One region of the Neobacillus niacini genome, then DNA from elsewhere that is predicted to be linked to it. Evidence: a T-box and tRNA genes for the amino acid it is inferred to sense, from the RefSeq annotation. Region 1 holds a T-box; the other holds one or more tRNA genes.
What was found. The T-box of region 1 lies ahead of argS (arginine--tRNA ligase). A T-box ahead of a tRNA ligase gene usually reads a tRNA of that ligase, here a tRNA-Arg.
Positions count from the first base shown of each region.

Region 2: it encodes a tRNA-Arg, which carries the amino acid that the T-box ahead of argS (arginine--tRNA ligase) is inferred to sense. The anticodon was not compared.

Region 1 covers NZ_CP183883.1:621,408-633,408, forward strand. Annotated here, with positions in the region: gene ACN6MT_RS02795 (FtsW/RodA/SpoVE family cell cycle protein) at 1-9, shown strand, start outside; gene ACN6MT_RS02800 (DedA family protein) at 320-916, shown strand; gene gltP (glutamate/aspartate:proton symporter GltP) at 1,042-2,319, shown strand; gene ACN6MT_RS02810 (NupC/NupG family nucleoside CNT transporter) at 2,360-3,541, opposite strand; gene ACN6MT_RS02815 (DinB family protein) at 3,798-4,262, opposite strand; gene argS (arginine--tRNA ligase) at 4,341-6,035, opposite strand; T-box leader at 6,173-6,381, opposite strand; gene ACN6MT_RS02825 (alpha/beta-type small acid-soluble spore protein) at 6,482-6,742, shown strand; gene ACN6MT_RS02830 (ABC transporter permease) at 6,771-7,553, opposite strand; gene ACN6MT_RS02835 (ABC transporter permease) at 7,560-8,363, opposite strand; gene ACN6MT_RS02840 (ABC transporter ATP-binding protein) at 8,360-9,337, opposite strand; gene ACN6MT_RS02845 (hypothetical protein) at 9,480-9,929, shown strand; gene ACN6MT_RS02850 ((2Fe-2S)-binding protein) at 10,354-10,824, opposite strand; gene ACN6MT_RS02855 (FAD binding domain-containing protein) at 10,843-11,670, opposite strand; gene ACN6MT_RS02860 (xanthine dehydrogenase family protein molybdopterin-binding subunit) at 11,670-12,001, opposite strand, start outside.
Region 2 covers NZ_CP183883.1:3,158,782-3,170,782, reverse strand. Annotated here, with positions in the region: gene ACN6MT_RS15670 (cache domain-containing sensor histidine kinase) at 1-311, opposite strand, end outside; gene ACN6MT_RS15665 (ABC transporter substrate-binding protein) at 397-1,722, opposite strand; gene ACN6MT_RS15660 (carbohydrate ABC transporter permease) at 1,797-2,630, opposite strand; gene ACN6MT_RS15655 (carbohydrate ABC transporter permease) at 2,648-3,610, opposite strand; gene ACN6MT_RS15650 (YesL family protein) at 3,855-4,484, shown strand; gene ACN6MT_RS15645 (glycine betaine uptake BCCT transporter) at 4,592-6,148, opposite strand; tRNA gene ACN6MT_RS15640 (tRNA-Leu) at 6,685-6,765, opposite strand; tRNA gene ACN6MT_RS15635 (tRNA-Trp) at 6,774-6,847, opposite strand; tRNA gene ACN6MT_RS15630 (tRNA-Tyr) at 6,904-6,988, opposite strand; tRNA gene ACN6MT_RS15625 (tRNA-Ser) at 7,012-7,104, opposite strand; tRNA gene ACN6MT_RS15620 (tRNA-Met) at 7,167-7,243, opposite strand; tRNA gene ACN6MT_RS15615 (tRNA-Ala) at 7,268-7,343, opposite strand; tRNA gene ACN6MT_RS15610 (tRNA-Pro) at 7,357-7,433, opposite strand; tRNA gene ACN6MT_RS15605 (tRNA-Arg) at 7,442-7,518, opposite strand; tRNA gene ACN6MT_RS15600 (tRNA-Leu) at 7,573-7,661, opposite strand; tRNA gene ACN6MT_RS15595 (tRNA-Gly) at 7,667-7,741, opposite strand; tRNA gene ACN6MT_RS15590 (tRNA-Leu) at 7,777-7,861, opposite strand; gene ACN6MT_RS15585 (hypothetical protein) at 8,059-8,289, shown strand; gene ACN6MT_RS15580 (class I SAM-dependent methyltransferase) at 8,338-9,111, opposite strand; gene ACN6MT_RS15575 (exodeoxyribonuclease III) at 9,205-9,960, opposite strand; gene ACN6MT_RS15570 (divergent polysaccharide deacetylase family protein) at 10,263-11,048, opposite strand; gene ACN6MT_RS15565 (peptidylprolyl isomerase) at 11,148-11,585, opposite strand; gene ACN6MT_RS15560 (CBO0543 family protein) at 11,808-12,001, opposite strand, start outside.

The sequences.
Region 1 (12,001 bases):
AGCAGTTAAATCAAGGCAGCGGTAAAATCCGCTGTTTTTATTTCTTTCTTCTCTAAACTGTTATAAACTTAGAAAAGCGTAAGTGCCCTGGTCAGCGGCGTATGGCCTCCTCGAAAAAGCTAACGCTTTTTCTTCGTGCGAAGCTTATGCTGCCGAAGCATTCCTTGTGGAGCGCTCCATCTGAGATAAAGGAAACACGAAGAGCCGGAGGCGCATTCGTGCTTGACTTATCGTAGGGCGGAGAGCGAAGGACACTAGCCGCTAGGGCGCTGGAGCTAGACACTTAGAAAAGCGAAAATATTTAAGGTGAAGGTGAACTATGAAAGAATTTATTTTCTCAGTACTAGAGTTCTTATCAGAGTTAGGCTACTTCGGAATTGCTCTAGGGTTAATGATAGAAGTTATCCCTAGCGAAATCGTCTTAGGGTATGGCGGTTATATGATTTCAGAAGGAATCCTCGGCTACCCTGGCGCAATTATTGCTGGAACAGTTGGCGGAACCCTTGCACAGTTATTTCTCTATTGGGCAGGATACTACGGCGGGCGGCCCTTCTTAGAAAAATACGGCAAATATGTCTTTATTAAAAAGAAGCAAATTGACCTGTCCGAACAATGGTTTCGAAAATATGGAGTCGGCGTCATTTTCTTCGCCCGATTTATTCCCGTTGTCCGACATGCGATATCCATTCCTGCTGGGATTGCGAAAATGTCTGCGACCAAATTTACGCTTTATACGGTAGCTGCAGTTATTCCATGGACCATCCTTTTCCTATATTTAGGACATACACTAGGGGAAAATTGGTCACATATTAAAGAATATGCTGCGCAATATACCTTGCCTATTATTATCGGTGCGGTTATTCTTGGTGTTATTTACTTCTTAATAAAGAAAACAAAAAAATCAACTACTGATTGATTACAGTGGTTGTTTTTTTTTGTCATCAAAGCATCATTTGACTTTTTATCGGGTTAGAAAATAAAATAGAAAAGATACATTGTGTTTGTCGATAATAACAGATTTATGTCGAAAGGATTGATTTTTTGAAAAAGTTTGGTTTAGCATGGCAAATTTTAGTCGGATTAATCCTCGGGATTGCTGTAGGTGCAATTTTTTACGGAAACCCTGAGGTGCAAACATATTTACAACCAATAGGTACAATCTTTATACGCTTAATAAAAATGATTGTCATACCAATCGTAGTTTCCAGTCTAATTGTTGGGGTTGCTGGTGTAGGAGATATTAAAAAGCTTGGATCATTAGGCGGCAAAACGATCCTTTATTTTGAAATTATTACGACCATAGCGATTATTATCGGATTAGGTGCAGCTAATCTCTTTCATCCAGGTACCGGCATTGATATGGATCATTTAACCAAGAAAGATATTGGCGGATATATTTCTACCACAGAACAGGTAGAAAGTCATAGCTTTGCAGATACATTTGTTAATATTGTTCCTCAGAATCTATTTGAATCACTTGTAAAAGGCGATATGCTTGCAATTATATTCTTTTCGGTCTTCTTTGGCCTTGGGGTCGCTGCTATTGGGGAAAAAGGGAAACCTGTTCTCGCATTTTTCCAGGGAACGGCTGAGGCGATGTTTTATGTAACAAATCAAATTATGAAATTTGCTCCATTTGGTGTTTTTGCCCTTATCGGAGTTACGGTTTCAACCTTTGGAGTTTCCTCATTAATTCCCTTAAGTAAATTAATTTTTACGGTCTATGGAGCAATGGTCTTCTTTATTCTAGTTGTTTTAGGTTTGATTGCTAAGCTTGTCGGTATTAATATCTTTAACATTATTCGTATTCTAAAAGATGAACTAATCCTTGCTTATTCAACAGCAAGCTCTGAAACAGTACTTCCAAAGATTATGGAAAAAATGGAGCGCTTCGGCTGCCCGAAGGCTATTACCTCCTTCGTCATTCCGACAGGATATTCATTTAACCTTGATGGATCCACCCTTTACCAAGCCTTGGCAGCGATATTTATCGCACAAATGTATGGTATTGATCTTTCCATAAGTCAGCAGATATCACTTATGCTGGTACTTATGGTAACCTCAAAGGGAATCGCCGGTGTTCCAGGTGTTTCGTTCGTTGTTTTATTGGCGACTTTAGGGTCAGTTGGGATTCCACTTGAAGGCTTGGCATTTATCGCTGGTATCGACCGAATTCTAGATATGGCTAGAACAGTTGTAAACGTGGTCGGGAACTCGCTTGCCGCGGTAGTCATGTCAAAATGGGAAAAGCAATTTGATACAGAAAAAGCCGACAACTATATTAAAGAGATTCGTGATGTTAAACCAGTGATGGAATAAAAAAGGGGCTGCTTGGAATCATTTCCAAGCAGCCTTGTTTTTATAGCATTATGCTCGTAATAGCCGCTGTTAATAAGCTTACAAGTGTTGCTCCGTAAAGTAATTTCAGTCCAAACTTTGCTACTTGATTTCCCTTTGCTTCATTTAAGCCCTTAACTGCCCCCGTGATAATTCCAATCGAGGAGAAGTTCGCAAAGGATACAAGAAACACAGAAATAATCCCAACTGTTCTACTTGAAAGAGAGTCCGCGATCTTTGCTAAATCCATCATCGCCACAAACTCATTGGATAATAACTTCGTTGCCATAATCGTACCGGCTTCAACCATATCGACTGCTGGTATACCAACGATAAAGGCAAGTGGTGCAAATATATAACCTAAGACCATCTGGAAGCTAATTCCGAAAATAGCTTCAAAAACTTGGTTAATCATACTAATTAATGCAACGAAACCAATTAACATGGCCCCTACAATAATAGCGACCTTGAATCCATCCATAATATATTCCCCAAGAACCTCAAAGAAAGTTTGTTTTTCCCCTTCTTGAATATCAATAATATCCTCTTCCGGTGGAACCTCGTAGGGATTAATAATATTGGCAACCATAAATCCGCCAAATAAGTTTAACACCAAGGCCGTAATCACATACTTGGGATCAATCATCGTCATATACGCCCCTAATATCGAGGCAGATACCGTAGACATCGCAGACGTACATAAAGTATAAAGGCGGTGCTGAGGGATATATGGAAGCTGCTTTTTTACAGAGATAAACACTTCAGATTGACCGAAAACAGCCGATGCAACCGCATTATAGGACTCCAACTTACCTAAACCATTGACCTTACTTAAAACAATACCAAGATAACGGATGATAATAGGGAGGACCCTAATATGTTGGGCGATCCCAATTAAGACAGAAATAAACACGATAGGTAAAAGGACATTTAAGAAAAATGGTCCTGCCCCCTCATTTGCCATTCCCCCAAAAACAAAGTTAATTCCTTCTGCTGCATAGCTTAGAAGGTGATCGAACAATGTGGAAACAGCTGTAATAATCACAAAACCTACCTCAGTATTAAGCAGCAAAAAAGCAAAGAGCAGCTGCAGTACGAGCATAGTGATAAGCGGTTTAACCTTAATCTTTTTCTTATTGTTACTAGCAATATAGGCTAATAAAAAGATGATAACGATGGCTGCTAGAAAAAGTAAATATTTCAATCCTATTCCTCTCCTGTTCTGGATGTTCTATCAATTATGTAAGGTGATAGAAAATACAATTTATTTCGACAAATAACGACATTTTTATCAAACAACAAAAATGAGTATAATGTTACCGTTTTCTCCTGTCAATTGAATCAGAGATAGTGGTAAAATTCAGGTTTTTCACTTTTTTATTATTCCATCCCGCCTTTTTCTTACTCTTTTGCAAAAAAAAATCCACCTGAAAAGGTGGATGATTAAAATGATGGTCTTTTTATTTTTTTTCCGTTTCAATAACACGTTTCATTGCTTGAATCTGTCCAAGGTGCAAATTCTCGTGAAAAAGAGCAAAATTAACGAGCTCACCAAAGGTCTTCTGACCAAGAAATGGCTCTTTTAACTCCACGCTGAGGCTTTCAACAGGAATTTCCTTCATTCTATTTAATTGGTCTTTTAACTGGCCTACTAAGATAGAAACAGACGGAACATCCCCTTTCCAGTCAGTGGGTTTCGTCCCTCTTGCAAATAGCCCAATATAGTTTGCAGGCAAATGGCTTGTATTTTTCGGAAAGCCAAATACCAAACTCTCGGTTGTTGTTAACACATGCCCTACATGCCAGTGAATGTTGTTGTTAAATCCTGCAGGTTGAACACCAACTAGCCCCTCATCAACAGCAGCCACATTCTTAAGAAAGAAACTTCTTGTTAACTCCATATTATTTAGCAAAAGTTCGCTCATCTCTTTTTCCTCCTCTTTATCTCCCTTTACACTTCTTCATTTTATAACAAATTAACCCACCCATTAAACTATTTTCACTTACATTTCCTCAGGAGCTTCAATCCCTAATAATCTTAAACCTTCCTTTAAAACAATCGTCACAGAATAGACCAGTGCCAAGCGGGCTTGTTGTTCTTCGTTGTCTTCAAGGATTTTAACATCCCCATAATATTTATTAAAGGCTTGTGCGAGGTCCACAATATATTTGGCAATTTGAGAGGGATCAAACTGCTCATATGCCCTTTTAATTGCATTTGTAAATTCAGTAAGCAGACTAACAACCTTCCATTCCTTTTCCCAGGATGGCGACGAGACTGGGGCTGTTACAGCCATCTGCCAGTTCCCTTTTCGTAGAATAGAGCAGGCACGTGCATAGGTATATTGTACATATGGTCCTGTTTCACCTTCAAAACGGAGCATATCTTCTAGTGAAAATTCTATATCATTCATTCTAAAATTCTTTAAGTCATGAAACATGACTGCCCCTACTCCTACCTGTTTTGCCACTGTATTCTTGTTCGTAAGGTTCGGATTTTTTTCCTCAATATTATGTTTTGCCATCGCGATGGATTCATTTAATACTTCCTCTAATAGGACGACCTTCCCTTTTCTTGTTGACATCTTCTTGCCATCTTTAAGCATCATTCCAAATGGAATATGGACCATATTGCTTGCCCATGCGTATCCCATCTTTTCTAACACAGCGATTAACTGTTTAAAATGAAGGCTCTGTTCATTACCAACAACATATAATGACCAATCAAAATCATAGTTCTCTTTACGGTAAAGCGCTGCAGCTAAGTCACGAGTTGCATACAGGGTAGCTCCATCAGATTTTTTTATTAAACATGGAGGCAATCCTTCATCTGTTAGTTCCACCACTTGAGCCTGGTCGGATTCTACCAGCAATTGTTTTTTCTCTAGAAGCTGGACAACATGGTCCATTTTATCATTATAGAAGGCTTCCCCGGCAAAAGAATCAAATTGGACATTCATCAAATCATAAATTCTTGAGAACTCTTTTAAGGACTCATCACGGAACCACTGCCATAGCTTCGCAGCTTCCTCATCACCATCTTCAAGTTTTTTAAACCAGTTTCTTCCCTGTTCCACAAGTGAAGGATCATTTTCTGCTTCATCGTGGAACTTTACATAAAGCGTTAGTAATTCCTTAATAGGGTTCTGTTTAACCTTCTCTGCTTCTCCCCAAAGTTTAAAAGCCGTAATGAGTTTACCAAACTGAGTGCCCCAGTCCCCAATATGGTTAATTCGGATTGGCTTATATCCGCATTTTTCAATAATAAATGCTAAAGAGTTACCAATGACAGTAGAACGCAAATGGCCCATTGAGAACGGCTTGGCGATATTTGGTGATGACAGGTCAATGGTTACAGGTCGGTTATTGCCAATATCTAAAGCACCATACTTCTCCTGCTGCTTAATAATTTCCGCAACCGTATCTTCCGAAACCATTTTTTTATTTAAGAAGATATTGATATAGGCCCCCACCACTTCTACCTTCTCGATAGTTGGTGATTGGATCTTTTCACTTAACTCTTGAGCAATAACTGCGGGTGATTTTCTTTTTACTTTTGCTAATATAAAACAAGGAAAGGCGAAATCACCATGCAGGTGGTTTTTAGGTTTTTCAATTAACATTTCCAGTTCTTTCTCTTGAATTTCATGGTCGAGTGCTTCATATAAAATCTTTGCAAACTCCTGTTTATACTTCATTTTTTAAGACCTCCATTTTTATCTCTTTTGGCTGTGTTAAATTGGGCTGTTGAATGGCGTTCCAATCAACAGGTTCTATAATCAACAGTATTCTGTAGCCATCTCTTTATAAAAACAAAAAACTCCCGTCTCTATGTTGAAGAGACGAGAGTTAACTCGCGGTACCACTCTACTTGTTCTATAAGAACCAGCTTGGCTTGTTAACGGAGAACAACTCCGGTTTGCCCTACTATTTTCAGGCAAACATCTCAAAAGTGCGCTTCATTCTTTGCTTCGTATCAGGCTCCCACCATCCCTGACTCGCTTCGACTTCCCAAAGAACTACTCTCTTTTTCACTGATTTTTTCCGACTTGATTGTTGTTATTATACTGGATAAAAAAGGATTTATCCAGTCGTTGCTGATTATTTTTTAAAATGGGCATCCTACTAATAAAGGAGGGATAGTATGGCCAGAAGAAATAGAAATAAAATTCTCGTCCCTGAAGCAAGGAATGGATTAGACGCATTAAAAGCAAGGGTCGTCCAGGCGCAAAATCCTGAAAACGCCAAATTTGAGGCCGCCGAGGAGGTCGGTGTTCCTTTAAAGAAAGGTTATAACGGTCAGCTCACTTCACAGCAAGCTGGTAAGGTCGGCGGCAGACTAGGCGGAAGCATGGTCCGTGAACTTGTCAAAATGGCACAAGAAAATATGGCTAAAAAAAGGTAAGCAGTGGCCCCCCACTGCTTACCTAACCTTAAGATCCGGTGGATCGATAGTGCCTTACTCCAAATTGCCAGACGAAAATACACGGAAGAATAAAGAGGCTTCCAGCAAGAGGAGTCAGCATATATAGAAGCTCATTCCCCTTTGTTTTTCCAAGAATAAATAAGAGTGGAAGGTAATTTACCGTTCCAAATGGGATGACATAGGTAAAGAATTGAGCTACCCACTTTTGATAAATATTTAATGGGTATTGCGCCATCTCTCTGCCTCCATCTGTAAAGATATTGGCCACTTCTAGACCTTGCACTGTCCAAAAACACATCGTCGCAGCAAGCATATAAATACCTGTAAAAATGAATACCCCGCTCGTAATCATAAAAAACAGAGTGAATACCTTAACGAAGCTCCATTCAATGGGAAGATTATTCAACGCCCAAATTAAAACGATACCACTTTGAAGGAGCCTGCCTATCCGCGTGAATTCAAATTTTGAACCGAGCACCTGAAGAAATGTACTCCGCGGTCTTACAAGGACCCTGTCAAAATCCCCCTTAATGATTAGACTAGAAAAAGTGTCAAAGCCGCGTGCAAAACACTCGCTTAATGAAAAATCCATGTGAATCACAGCAAAACAAAGTGCCACTTCAAAAAAACCCCAGCCTTTTATATGTCCAAACCTTTCAAACAAAAAGTAAAGCCCCGCAAAAACCGAGAAAGGAATAAAAAACTGTCCAATCGATAAAAGCCAAAATGACGTTCGGTATTGCATTTGTGATTTAAATAAAATAAGCAGATACTTAAAATAAAGACTCATCTCCCATTATCCCCCCTGTACGACTACTCTCTTTAATACGCTGTTAAGTGCTAATTTCCCTAACCATAGCAGTCCTAGAAGATAGCCAAGTTGAATAAACACACCTATTAGGGCCTCACTTTGTGCAATATGTCCTGAATATACTCGGAATGGAAAATCAGCTGTCCAACGAAATGGCAGGACATAAGCAATTTTTTGCAGCCACAGCGGCATTAACGGAATCGGAATAATCAAACCTGCAAAGAATTCTCCTAAAACTCCAAATATCAAAAGTGAACCCATTGGAGATAAAGTCACAAATACAGAAATATATAAGAACATTGATATGGCTACTAAGAGAAGTAAGCCTAATAAAAGGGTTATAACAAATAAAATAAAGGTTGTTACATCTGGAGGAAGAGTCATGTTGTAGGGTTTTGGCAAGAAGAAAGCCACTAGTAAAATAGGATAAAAGCGCAATAGTGCACTGGATAACCGCTGTGCTAAAAGTTTGGCATACCAGAAGCCATATAAATCTGTTGGCCGGCAAAGTTCATAGGCAATATTGCCGCTAGTTATGAGATCAAATAATTCATTGTCCCGAAACCAAAGCATAATAAATGCAAGAAAAGCCTGCTGCAGCCAAATATATGTAATTAATTCTTGTAAGGAAATTGGCGGCGTTATGGATGAATGTTCGTAAAAGGCTTGAAAGACCATAATCGAGATAAATCCCCAGAAAAATTGGGTTGCTACTCCAGCTAGTGCAGCAGACCGATACTGCATACCAATTAACACCCTTAGTTTTAGTATCGAAGCATATACCTTCATATTTGGAACTCCTTATAAAGCTGGATGATTACGTCTTCTATTGGCTGTGATTCAATTGTCACATCTAATAGGTCCACCTTTTGGGATAACTCGGTAATAACTTCCGATGTAAGGATTTTTTCTGTATCAATGCTGAGGACAGCATGTTCAGGAGACCAGTGGACGATCGAGGTCCCTGGTATATCAATAGAATTTTTATTTTTACGGTAGTCCACGGTTATCGTTTTATGGGATCCGAAGCGTTTCTTCAATTCCTCAATTTTCCCATCATAGAGCAAACTGCCTTTACCAATTAGAATCACTCGGTTGGCCAAGGCTTCAATATCATTCATATCATGGGTAGTCAGGAGCACTGTTACGCCTTTTTCTTGATTGATGGTCTTGATAAACTGGCGTACGGCTATTTTTGAAACTGCGTCGAGTCCAATCGTCGGTTCATCTAAAAATAGAATCTGAGGATTATGTATAAGTGAAGCAGCAATTTCACAGCGCATTCGTTGGCCCAAACTTAGTTGCCTGACCGGAGAGTTCATTATTTCCTTTAATTCTAATGTTTCTATTAGCAGATTTAACGTAGTTTTATATTCCTGTTCCGGTACGTTGTAAATATCCTTCAATAGCTCAAATGAATCAATCACCGGAACATCCCACCAAAGCTGCGAGCGCTGACCAAAGACGACGCCTATATTTTTCACATAATCCACGCGGTTTTTCCAAGGTGTGTAGCCCATGATACTGCAGTTTCCCCCGTCAGGCACTAATATGCCGCTCATGATTTTAATCGTTGTCGATTTACCAGCACCATTCGGACCAATATAACCAACAATTTCTCCAGGCTCAATACTGAATGTGATATCTTTTAGAGCTTCTACAATCGTATGCTCCCTATAAAAGAGTGCCTTGGTAGCCTGCCTTAATCCGGTGGAACGCTTTGCCACTTTGAAGGATTTAGTAATGCCCTCTAATTTAATCAAATACTTTCCCTCCTTTTTGTCACGGAAGAAAATAGTATCATTCGAGGTTGATAAGTGTCAAGAATTTTCTAAATTGTTTTTTCACCATCCATATGGGCATTTTGTGCAATACTGAATATCATGGTGAAGAGGTGAGCTTCCTTTGACAAACACATATGTTGATAATAACCTACAGTGCATTGCTTCCCTTCAACGTGATTTAAATCTAGTGACTGCCTTCTTATTGTTAACCGGGCAAATTACCGTAGTTGGATTATTTATAACATCAGGAGGATTTCGTGTTTCATTAAGCGGGCCGATACTGGGCGGAGAACGAATCATAGGAAAATACGAAAGTAAATTTTCAAATGCAGTTATTGATATCATTGATGTTGTACTTGCAATCTTATTAATTACCGATCAAATTAGGTTAACTGGTGCCGTAATCGGCCCTAGCCGATTTTCAGTAAATGTAAGCGGCCCAATCTTTGGTGTCCCTTTATATCAGCCTACGCTTCCAGTATTAAAACAAGACTATCACTTTTTTCAGCAGATTGTATCAAAACATTTTAATATTGACCGCAGTATTTTTAAAAATATTGGGAAGGAATGATTACAATGGCTTTAAATCAATTACCCACCATTAGATTATCTGACAATAGCGTGTTTCTCATTGCTATTTCAATTGCTGCTTTTATCTTTTTCTTTACGCGTGTAGAACGGATCGACGGAGAAACTTCTATTTAGGTGTTCATTTTTAAAAAAGGTCTATGGATTTAACTGGGTTTGAAAAATAAACGGCAAAATTCCGTTTAAATCGGGAAATATCCATATTTCCTTAAAAATAAAGGAAGTTTTTCCGTTTATATGATCCAAATCGGTGAATTCTGTCTTATGTAGAGCAGTTAATCGGAATATCTCCGCTTAAATCTGCTTCTTAAGCTTCCTCTATATACTTAGCCGGAAATTCTCCCCTTATCAAAAGTGAAGCAGAGCCTAAACATAAAGAGAGGTTGCGAACAACCTCTTTTTCGTGGTTAATTGGAATGGTGTTTATTTTTTTCCAATGCAGACTTGACGGCCGTTTCAATTTCGATATAGCTTGTGCAGCGGCAAATATTCGATTCAAGCCACTCTTTAATCGTCGAATCATCCGCATCCGGTTTCTTGAGAATAAGGGAATGACAATTCATGATAAACCCAGGTGTGCAATATCCGCATTGAAAAGCAAAATGTTCAACAAATGCCTGTTGGATCAGGGTATTACCTAATCCTTCAATCGTTTTAATTTGCTTTCCCTGCCCTTCTACCGCCATCATTAAACAAGACTTCATTGGCCAGCCATCGACATTAATCGTGCAAGCTCCGCAATCCCCATTCAAACACCCCGGTTTTGCCCCTGTTAATCCAAGCTTCTCCCTAATCGTATATAAGAGTGTGTCTCCAGTTCTAACAGTAACCGTGCGCACTTGATCATTAATGTTTAAAGCAATCGTGTGTAGTTTCACAAAAATCACTTCCTTCCCTTAGTCGAATGCCCCTAAAACATCCTCAAGCAAATTTTGCAAAACGAACAGCCTGTATTCTGAAGAACCTTCAACATCATTAAGAATGGGGCTGGGCACCTCGGCTAATGCACTTTGAATCCGCGCCTTTACGGATAATTCATGGTTATTTAATGCAGCCTCCATCTTCTTTGATCGAAACGGAAACGGGCAAAGGCCGCTGAGCGCCGTCCGTACCTCTCCATCTATTTTTAATGCGGCAACTGTTATTAATGGGTACCCTGTTTCCCACTGCTGCCGGCGTTTAATGCTGATAAAAGGGGCATGGATATATCGATCATCTGTGGCAACTTGGATAAGAAACTCACCTTTTTTCAATTTCAGCTGCTTATTGAAAATCTCATTAATTGGTTTTACTGTTACACCTTCCGGCCCAACAATCACTACTTGACTGTCGGCTAATAAAAACGGCAGTACTGCCTCCCGATAGAATATTTGCCCGCAGATATTACCGCCGAGGGTTATTTTTCCGCGAGCGGTATGGTCTGCTATGTTACTTGATGTATTGGTCAGTAATGGAAACAAATTCGCTTCTTCAATTTTCGTGAGTGTTAAATTAGCTCCTAATACCAGATAACCCTGTTCAAACTGCATAACGTTTCCTTCTACAATGTCTTTTAGATCAATGGCTGCTTCTGTAAAGGCAAGATTAATCCTTCCGAGAGTAAGTAATTCGGTTGCACCCGAAATATACATTGGTTTTTTTCCATTTCGGTCAGCATTTTGAAAAAGCCCAACTGCTTCCTGCAGCGTTTTTGGCCGATAATAGTCAAAATCAAATGACAGCATTATACTTTCCCCGCCTTTGTCTTCCAAATTAACTCTGGGGTTAAAGGAAGGTGGTGTAATGAGACATTTGCCGCCAAAGAAAGGGCGTTCCCGAGCGCACCAGGCATTCCGAGAAGACCATGCTCACCAACCCCGCGGGCCCCGTACGCAGCCTGCAAATCAGGGGTATAAACAAAATCAACAAGATATTCAGGATTTTCGCCGTAACGGAGCGGACGATACGTACGTAGCTGCGGGTTCAGGACCTGGCCAAGCTCATCATAGTAAAAGGTTTCTCTTCCCGCAAAGGATAGCCCCATACTCATTGCTCCCATCACCTGCCCTAATGCCG
Region 2 (12,001 bases), 2.5 Mb from region 1:
ATTTCTTGCTTTACATTTGAAGAATTGGGATCGATTAATTCATGGGATTTTAGTAACTGATTCATGTTCGGATCAAATTGAATATAATTAGAGGTATACATGATATCATCGAAAATATTCTTTATACCTAATTCTATCATTCTTAAATCATCTTCTGATTGCTTTGCTGCACGTAGTTCTAATACGTCTTTCGTTACATAATTGGAGACGATATAGGTACTAAGCCACGGAAATAAAATACATAGAATGACAGCAATGCTTAATCTTGTTCTAAGAGACATTTGCTTTATTTTTTTCCATAAAAAATTCACTGATTGTCACCGCTTCCAATAGTCAAAACAACAAAAATAGAGAGAAAACAGTTGTCTTCTCTCTATTATAGCAGAAATATTCTAATTATTTGTTCGCATCTACCACCGCTTGTACCTTTTCTTTGATATTCTTCATCGTCTTATCAAGATCCTGCTCACCTAGAAGATATAATTCTACCTCTGCACCGAATTCGTTATAAGCCTCAGTAATATAGGATGGCGGTGCGATAACGTCAGTTGACTCAACTGAGCTAAGTGCATTCTTCAATGATTCTAAATGGACTGCTTCAGGTTTTTTAGTGCCATTAACCACTGTTTCTAAAACTTTGCTCATATCTGCTTCTTTCCATGCCGGTGTCCAAATTCCCTGTTCTACAATCCCTTCTGTTGTCAACCAACGCATGAATTCATATGCCTCTTGCTTGTGTTTTGAGCTTTTTGCGATAGATAGTAAATCTCCGCCCATTGGTGCAAGTGATTTATCACTTTCTTTATTTTTTGGCCATGGTGCCCAAGCGATTTCAAATTCTGGTGTAAATTGACCCCATTCTGTAATCATGAAACTACCGGTAGGAACCATGGATGCCGATTGACTAAAGAATTGCTGACGATAATCCATTTTTTGCGATAAAATTTCAGTAAATGGAACCGATGATTTATCCACATTTTCTAATTGATTTCGCAATTCTAATGAAGCGCGCAGCATCGAATCATCTGAATTTGAGGTACCATCTTCATTTAAAATTAAATTATCTTTTTCTTTACTCATCATTTTTAATACAGAATGGAAGTTATGCCAAGTGTGCAGGTATGAACCGTAGTGACCGTCTGCTGTCAGCTTTTTAGCATATTCAGCATAATCATCCCAAGTCCATTCAGTCGGAATCGGTAAGCCAGCTTTATCAAGATGGGCTTTATTCATCATAACAAGCATGGTAACATTTTTCATCGGCAAGCCATAATACTCACCATCATATGCTGGATAACTATTATTGTATTCTTCATTAATATCAATGCCTTCTTTTTCGACAAATGATGTAATCGGTTCAACAAGTCCAGCATCGATACGTTTTGCTAAATCCTGAGAATTGTTGAACAAAATCAGATCCATATCATCACCAGCAGAGGCCATTAAATCTAACTGTTTGAAATAATCTACAGAACTCATATTTTCTACAAGTGGGATGGATTCCACTTTTACTCCTGGATGCTCTGCTTCATATTTTGCAATGACACTTTCCCATTTTCCAACATCCTCGTTGATCCAGTGGACAAATTTTAACGTAACTTCTTCATCAGATGAATCAGATTTCCCCTTATCTGATGAAGCCTCATCATTTCCAGAACAAGCTGCTAACATGAACATTGCAAAAAGTCCAATTAGTAACAATGAACCCCATTTTTTCATCATAAAATACTTTCCCCCTTATTTATAGTTTATATATCAACTCTCTCAAAAATAAATGTTGAGAGTAAATACCGGTTTTACCCTTTCACTCCACCCAGCTGGATACCTTCAATAACATTTTTTTGTCCGATAATGAAGATAATCAGTAAAGGTAAAATGGCGGAAACAGAGGCGGCCATCATCAAGGAATAAACGCTGCCATGTTGATCTGAAAAACTCTGTACACCTAATTGAATGGTATATAATTCTTTTGATCGAAGGAAGATTAATGGATTTTGGAAGTCATTCCAAGTCCAAATAAATCGTAAAATTGCATAGGTTGCGATTGCTGGTCTTACTAATGGTAAGCAAATCGAAGTAAAAATTCTAAAATGACCAGCTCCATCCATTCTCGCTGATTCAATAATTTCATTGCTAATTCCGAGATAGAATTGGCGCAGCATAAAAGTTCCAAATACACTGAAACTATTTAATAGGATAAGACCAGTGTGAGTATCATAAAGGCCAAGCCATCGATATAATAGAAATTGAGTAACTAACAACGTTTGAGGTGGAATCATGAACGTTGCCAATACAATTAAAAAGAGGAAATCTCTTCCTTTAAAATTAATTTTGGCAAACCCATATGCAGCTAAACAGGATATCGTACAGGAAACCAATGTTGTTAGCACTGTTACTTTAATAGAATTCCAATATAATAGAAGGAATGGCATGGAACCTGTCCAAACCTCCTTATAATTTTCAACCGCATTCCATTTTTCTGGAATCCATTGGATCGGAAACGTTAATACATCCTCTTCTACTTTAAAAGAAGCAGATATCATCCACAAAAATGGCATTAGAAAAGCAATTCCGATTAAAATCATAATGATTGTCACAATCAATTTTCTTACATCTAATCTTGCTATCATCTTCCTGCTCCTTTCTATTAATAATTCACCCATTTTTTCTGACCAATAAATTGAATATAAGTAATAATCAAAATAATAACAAACATAACCAATGAAATGGCAGAAGCATAGCCTGTTTTTAGTTCAATAAATGCTTGCTGATACAAATATACAACTGGTGTTATCGTCGAATTTGCAGGCCCGCCGTTGGTCAGTACGATGATTAAATCAAATACTTTAAAGCTCGAAATTACTCCTGTAACAAATAGTAAGAAAGTTGTAGGTGACACTAAGGGAATCGTAATTTTTAAAAATTGAGACCAAGCAGTTGCACCATCCATTTGTGCAGCTTCATATAATTCTTTTGGAATGTTCTGCAAACCCGCCAAGTAAATAATTAAATTAAAACCAATTCCAGTCCAAACCATAATTAACATAACAGAAGGTAAAGAAAAGGTAACGTCTGCTATCCAGCCAGGTGGATTTTCAACCCCAAGTGTCAATAGCAATTGGTTGATAGGACCTTTCGTGGGATGAAAAAGTACTTGAAAGACAACGGCAACCGCTACAATGCTTGATATAAACGGCATAAAATAGATTACTTTAAACAAATCTTTCATATAAACATATTTGTTAATGATAACGGCTAACCCAAGAGACAAAAGTAATGTTATCGGTACCGCTAAAATCAAGAGAACATTATTTACTAACCCTTTAAGGAACAAGGTATTGGTGAGTAATTTCGAAAAATTTTCAAATCCTACAAATTTAGCATTTTGATAGCCAGATACAAAATTCCAATCGGTAAAACTTAACACAAATGAAGATAGAATAGGAAATAATACTAATATAGAAGTTCCAATAAACATTGGCCCAATAAATGCATACCCTGCTAGATTTTCCCTCCAGCCACTAAAAGGAGACCTTTCTTTTGCTCTTTTGCGTACTTTACTTTTTGTGGTTTGAACAACTTTTGTTTCAACTTTTACCTCGCTATTCACAAATTGTCACCCCTTCGTCTTAATTGTAGCTTTAGTATAATTTTTGAAATCGCTTTCAACAATGTTGATTTTTTACATTATTGAGAAAATTTTTACTACTTTTACATTCAACCTATTTTCACGGACACCATTAATTGAATTTCATTCTTTATTTTTACTTATTAGATAATTTTTTTACCTTATAAAAAAAATAGAAAATTACACCTGCCAAGCATGATATATTAATCAATAAGGGGGGAATAACATGCAATTAGGTACATTTTCAAATGTGGTTTATACCTTTTGTGAATGGGTTGCGAGACTAGCCTATATCAATCTATTATGGATTTTATTTACTTTAAGTGGATTCGTCTTTTTTGGATTTTTTCCAGCAACCATAGCAATGTTAGCTACTTTAAGACAGTTTATTCGAAAAAATCATCCGCCTGTGTTACAAACCTTTTGGCATTATTATAAAAAGGAATTCATCAACAGTAATAAATTAGGACTCGTGATCGTCGCAATCGGCTTGATTTTATTGATAAACATCCGTTTTTTGCAAACAACAAATAACATGTCCACTTTTCTATTTTATTCAAGCGTTATTATGAGCGGCATTTATATTCTCATCATTTGTTATACATTGGCTTCCTATGTTGAAATTGAACAGCCATTAGGAGTTCATTTAAAAAATGCCCTTCTGATCACCATCTCCAATCCGATCCCTAGTTTATTTATCATTTTTGGTTTTGCTGCCGTATACTTTGCAGTTACCTATTTATCTGGAGTAGGGTTCTTTTTCAGTGTTAGTATTTTAGGTCTTGTCATCCTATCATCGGCAAATTTGGCATATAAGAATATCCTAAAGAAACAAGAGAATTTAAGCGCAAATTGATTGTAAATTAAATTTAAATTTTCCTTTTTCGGCCGTTCTCTTAAAATAAAAAACAAGCAACGTCTCAACCTAAGTTGAAACGTTGCTTGTTTAATTGTTTTATATCGTTAAATAACTTCCTTAACATCCTCGTTCCTATGTTTACCCACCGTTTTCTTTCGATCTACACGTAACTGCCCCAGTCCGAGCTCAATTGCTTCTCGGTTTAATGATTTAAGTAAGCTGACTACCATTAACACCATAATGAATGAAAATGGAAGTGCAGCAATAATCATAGTATTTTGCAGAGCTTTCAGGCCCCCAGAATAAAGGAGAGCGACTGCTGTAGTAGAGAGAAAGATTCCCCAAGTAGCTTTAATTGATGTACTTGGATTTAGGGATCCATTCGTTGTCATCATTCCTAAAACAAAAGTACCAGAGTCCGCTGATGTAACAAAGAACGTCACAATAATCAAAATAGCAAAAAGGGATAACGCCATACCGAATGGGAACCCTTCTAACACGCCGAAAAGAGATTCCTCGGGAGCTAATGAAGAAATCGAGAGCAGCCCTGATGATTCAGTAAAAATCGCGGCACTCCCAAAGGTTGTAAACCAAATGAATCCAATTAGTGTCGGAACGAGTAAGACACCTACAACAAACTCACGAATCGTCCGGCCCTTTGAGACTCTTGCAATAAACACCCCTACAAAAGGAGCCCATGCAATCCACCAAGCCCAATAAAAAATTGTCCACCCATTAATCCAATTACGTCCCTCTTCGTTTAAGGGAGCAATACGAAAACTCATGTTAATGAAATTTTGCATATAAGTCCCTATTGTATCTGTAAACATGTTAAGGGTAAAAAGTGTTGGTCCAAGGATAAATACAATCAATAAGAGGACAGCCGAGAGCCCCATATTCACATTACTTAGAATTTTAATCCCTTTACTTAGACCCGTTAAAGCCGAAATCATAAATAAAACAGTCACAACGAGAATTATGACAGTTTGCGTTGTCAGCGTACTAGGAACATCGAATAGGTAGGTCAAGCCCCCATTAATTTGCATAGCCCCAAATCCCAATGAAGTAGCCACACCCATAACCGTAGAAATGACCGCAATGACATCAATCGCTTTCCCGACAGCTCCATCCGCATGTTTCCCGATTAGAGGTCGTAAAGTTCGACTAATTAAGCTCAGCTCCCCTTTTCTAAAAGTAAAATAAGCTAGAACCATCGCAATCGATCCATAGATTGCCCACGCATGGATGCCATAATGAAAGTAAGTAAATCTCATCGCATCTTTAATACCTTGATCCGTTCCCTCTTGACCAGTAGGAGAACTAAGCATGTAATGGCTAATAGGTTCATATGTTCCATAGAACATTAACCCAATCCCAATACCCGCACTAAAAAGCATCGCAAGCCAAGTTGGACGTGAAAACTCAGGCTTATCCTCCTGTTTCCCGAGCTTAATCCGGCCAATTGGACTTACTAATAAATAGAAGCACACAAACACAAACAATGAAACAAGCAAAAGGTAATACCACCCAAATGAATCGGTTATTATCCCTTGAGTGCTACTCGTGACCTTTTCTAACGATGTTGGCATTATGATACCCATGAAAACTATACCTACCAATAATACTATTGAAACATAAAAAACAGTTGAAGCATTTTTCATTATTTTTAACTCCCATCTTTGATAAATTCGCAGAGGGTTTTACTTCGTTTGTGAACATATTAAAATGCAAAAACATTTAATGAACGTATTTTTATGAAGTAATATGAAACATAACCCTTAAAATTGCGTTCATGCATCTTACTCTAAATACAACTTGCTAAATCTTGTTAATACCATTATCCTTCTATTTTGGTATGGGTAATAGTTAGTTTGAATACATCAGAGGTATTTAGTATGGATCAGTTTACAGGTTTTTTAGAGGAATAATGAAACTATATCAAAAGGGGATAAACCAAGCAAATTGCATATACCAGTGTATTTTCGGCTCTCGTCTTGATAGCCCTCTGTAGAAGGAAAAATTAATACATATTCTTAATATAACTCACAGATCCTCTTTATACATCCAGTTTTCAAGAAGTATTTTCCTTGGCTGCTAAAATTCCTACTCTCACTCTTTTACGTTTACAACAAAAAACACTCACAAAAGTAAAATTACAACCTTTGTGAGTGTTTTTTGGGTTTTAATGTTTTTTAGATACCGGTGGTCGGGGTCGAACCGACACTCCAGAGGAACACGATTTTGAGTCGTGCGCGTCTGCCAATTCCGCCACACCGGCAAATTCATTGGCAGGGGTAGTAGGAATTGAACCCACACCAAAGGTTTTGGAGACCTTCGTTCTACCTTTAAACTATACCCCTAAATGAAACTTATTTTACTCGCAAAAAACTTTGGTTATTTTCTAACGAAAATAACTTGGTGGAGGGGGACGGATTCGAACCGCCGAACCCGGAGGGAGCGGATTTACAGTCCGCCGCGTTTAGCCACTTCGCTACCCCTCCACATAAAGGAAATCGTAATATGATGGCGGAGGAAGAGGGATTCGAACCCCCGCGCGGTTTAACCCGCCTGTCGGTTTTCAAGACCGATCCCTTCAGCCGGACTTGGGTATTCCTCCGCTGTAAAAACAATCGCATAACTTTTAAAAATATTTGGTTATTTTACTTCGTAAAAAAACCTTGGTAGCGGCGGAGGGGATCGAACCCCCGACCTTACGGGTATGAACCGTACGCTCTAGCCAGCTGAGCTACACCGCCAAATATATCATGTAAAGTTGTTTATGGTGGAGCCTAGCGGGATCGAACCGCTGACCTCCTGCGTGCAAAGCAGGCGCTCTCCCAGCTGAGCTAAGGCCCCATTAATCAAATGATGGTCGGGAAGACAGGATTCGAACCTGCGACCCCTTGGTCCCAAACCAAGTGCTCTACCAAGCTGAGCTACTTCCCGATAAAATATGGCGCGCCCGAAAGGAGTCGAACCCATAACCTTCTGATCCGTAGTCAGACACTCTATCCAATTGAGCTACGGGCGCATATTTAATCGCTATCACGAAAAAAATTTTATTATTTTTCTACGAAAAATAATTTGGTGCCGAGGACCGGAATCGAACCGGTACGGTAGTCACCTACCGCAGGATTTTAAGTCCTGTGCGTCTGCCAGTTCCGCCACCCCGGCAATATTGGAGCGGAAGACGGGATTCGAACCCGCGACCCCCACCTTGGCAAGGTGGTGTTCTACCACTGAACTACTTCCGCATATAAGGAAGATTATTTTGCTTTGCAAAAAATTTTGGTGCGGGTGAAGGGAGTCGAACCCCCACGCCTTGCGGCGCCAGATCCTAAGTCTGGTGCGTCTGCCAATTCCGCCACACCCGCATGTAATATTGCCTTCTAAGAACTAACTAGAAAACTAAGTTGCTAACTTTGCTACGTCATATCAGCGACATTGATAATCTTACAACGATTCACGACAAAAATCAACACTAAATTTTAATTTTTTTTAAGCGAAAAGTAATACAGACATTATTCCACAATATTATCATTCTCAACCTACTCTTTAAAGAAGTTGTTTTGTGAAGAAGAAAAATGGTTTAGAACGTTTTTATTGGGTAAAAATACAATATAATTTCATTCATGAAAAAGGAGATGATGTGACCTTGAGTTACAACCAGAAGAAAGACATCGATAAAATGACCGTAAAGCAGGTGGAACCAGAAGAAAACATAACCATTAATGAGAAATCCCCTGAATTTGATGTAATTGGAACTGCCCTAAATGACCTCCACAGTCCTTTTGAATTCTAAAAAACCCAGTGTATCAAAGGGACTGTTCTCTTTGATACACTGGGTTTTTTACTCACGCTTTAACGCTTTTAATATAATTGCTTCCCCAATAAATGATATAATTTTTTCATCCTGAATGATTATTCTAAATTTATCTTTAATCTTGCTAGAAGATTCAAGAATAAACTTGGTTAAATTATTTTTTTCAAGTTCTGAAAGCTTCATATTTGCACACCACGATTCAAATCGAAACGTCTTCTCAAACCTGTGCCATTCAAAAACTTCCAAACCACTTTCCTCAAGTTTTTGAATCCATTCTGACTTTTTCCAGGCACGAAAATGACTATAATCCCGTATTTTCTCGATTGTATTGTAAAATGCGTCGTATTCCTTAGACTCAGGTGTAACATTATCATCCAATAAAAATTGTCCGCCTGGTTTTAATACTCGATATACTTCCTTTATGAATAAATCAACATTAGGAAAATGATGTGGTGCAATTCTGCAGGTAACGATATCAAACGATTCATCTGTAAGAGGGAGCTGTTCCGCATCCCCTTGAATAAATTCCACATTGCGATGACCGTTTTTATAAATAAAATTCTTAGCTGCTGCCAACATTTCTGCTGTCAGATCAACTGCTGTCACTTTTTTTACGAATGGCGCGAATGCATTTGCTGTATGCCCACCACCTGTCGCAATATCAAGCAGTACTTCCTGTCCATTGACATCTGCCATTTTTACCATCATCAATAAGTCTTTTCCATCCTTATGAATCGAACTTGAAACGTACGAAGCAGCATTGTTTCCAAATTGCTGTTGAACGTCTTTTTTAATATCCATCTGTATCACCTCTTACTTCTAATTTATTCTATCAAGCTAATAAATGAAATTATGAGGTTTTTATGAATTCCAATAAGAAAAACTTATACAGAGTTACATTTCAAATTCAAGTACAACCGGACAATGATCACTTCCCATAACTTCACAATGAATATCTGCAGTTAGTAATGATTCACGAAGGTTTTCTGAAACAATAAAATAATCAATTCGCCAGCCAATATTCCGCTCACGAACCTTAGCCATGTATGACCACCATGTATAGGCTCCTTCTTTTTCTGGATAAAAGTAGCGGTAGCTATCAATGAACCCAGACTCCAGCAGTGTAGTCATTTTCCCTCTTTCCTCCACTGTAAAACCCGAGTTACCTAAGTTAGATTTTGGATTTTTCAAGTCAATTTCGCGATGCGCCACATTTAAATCCCCACAAAGAACAACTGGCTTCACCCGGTCTAGGTCTATCAGATGGGAGATAATTCGATCTTCCCATTCTAATCTGTATCCCAGTCTCGCCAAATCCCTTTGAGAATTTGGCGTGTAAACATTCACTAGATAAAACTTTTCAAATTCTAACGTTAGAATTCGTCCCTCATCTTGCGAAGCCTCATCCCCTAAACCATATCGAACAGATATTGGTTCAAGCTTTGTGAAAACTGCTGTGCCTGAATACCCCTTTTTCACCGCGTAGTTCCAGTATTGATGGTATCCTTCAAGTTCAAGATTGATTTGACCTTCCTGTAATTTTGTTTCCTGCACACAAAAAATATCTGCGTTTACTTCTTTAAAATAATCTAAAAATCCTTTATTTACACAAGCCCTAAGCCCATTTACATTCCAAGATACTAATTTCATGATTAAATCCCTTCCCAAGTTCAATACTTTTCAGGAGAAATTGTAACAGCTTTAGAGAGTGATGAAAAGCATTGTGAATTGAGGTATTCATTTTTTCGGTTCGAAAGCAATATTAAATTTATAAAAGTTATTTTCCTCAGTTAGATGGATCAGATAAAATGGAAATGAGCATTTGAGTAAAAATGACGGGCAAGAAAACAACGATATATTTCAAATCATTCAAAATATTTACAATAAAATTATTAAAAAATTCAAATGTAAGGCTCTACGAAAAATGGCTTGGAAAAAATCCAAGCCATTTCTTATGGAACAAAATATTGTTCAGTTAGTTTTGTTGAAAATAATTGCGAGGCTGGTACAATTTTAATATTTCTCTTTTCAAATTCCTCCATGGATTGAAAAACACCTACAGAACATACTTTACCCGTTACCCCAACATGACCTATCGCAATTCCCTTACCAGTGTATTCCGTTATTTTAGCCAACCTGTTCATCTGTTTTCTGACGTGGCTTGAAGATGATATATCATCCAGGAAAACATCTCTTTTTAAAAGCGGAACATTCATTTCCTCTGCTACTTTAGGGAATTGGGATTTAGGGCTTGTTCCACTATCGATAATATATAACTTCTTTTCCTTCGCTACTTCGACAATCGCTCTAACGATCTCCTCATCCTCTACTGCTCTAGAGCCCATATGATTATTCATACCTACTGCAAAAGGAACGGATTTTAACGCTTCCTTAACCCTCTTTTTCACCTCTTTTGGCGAAAGATCTACTGTAATCGGTTTAGGTCCCAACCAAGAGCGTTTCCCTTTCTTCGGCTCCATCGGTAAATGGACGATTACCTCTATTCCATTTTTATGTGCCCACTCCGCGTGTTTCTTAGAGTTCTCAGTAAAAGGCATAACAGCGGCAGTGATCGGGATATCCCCTTCAAGAAAATCTTTCACACCACCTGTTCCGCCGCCGAAATCGTCAATAATAATGGCTGCCTTAAGCTGATTTTCTCTATTTTTTTCAGCTAATGCCGGATTTTGCATAGAAAGCAAAAGAAATGGAATGAGGCACAGCGCAAATCTTTTCATAAGAACCTCCATGTGAATGTTTTACGTTAATTTGCCCTGTGGTAATGGAATCATTCCAACAAAAAAGGACCTTATCAAAAGGTCCTTCTAGCTTGCATTCTATTCGTCGTATACTTCCACTTTTTCCATGATGTCGCCATTTCTCATGGCTTTCGCAGCTTCAAGACCAGAAGTCACTTTACCGAAAACAGTATGCACCCCATTTAGGTGCGGCTGAGACTCATGAACGATAAAGAATTGGCTGCCGCCTGTATCTTTACCAGCGTGTGCCATTGAAAGAGCACCTGGAACATGTGTGTGTGGATTGCCTTGTGTTTCACATTTAATGGTATAACCAGGGCCACCTGTTCCACGGCCTTCAGGGCAACCTCCTTGGCTCACGAATCCAGGAATTACACGGTGAAACGTTAACCCATTGTAAAAACCGCTAGTTGCTAACTTTTCAAAGTTTGCAACTGTACCAGGTGCCTCGTTTGGATATAATTCAAACTCAATTTTTTCACCGTTTTGCATTTGTATGTGTCCTTTTTTTGCCACAATGAACATCTCCTTTATGTAAAAAAATTCATTTTCATCATACACTTTCCAACGCAGAAAAGAAAGTTTCATGGTTTAATTTTATAAATTTGTGGTATTATAACAGTACCCCTTCCGAACATTCGCTTGTTGCGGGACACTTAACCACTGTACGGACGGAAGGGGTACGTAGTGTCGTTGGTAGCGGCATTACAGAAAGCCAAGACTCCCGTCTTGGCTTTTTTACTGTTCTTTATTTGTTAATTGATAAAATAAAAAAATAAATAAAAAAAACACAAAGTAACCATAGAAACTATATATATGCCTCCACTCACTAGAGTGCTCAAAGAGACCAAATAGTTCTGAAAACCTTTCACTTATCGGCATTAATAAGCTAAGGAATAAAACAATTCCCACTTTCCCCCATTTATTAACCT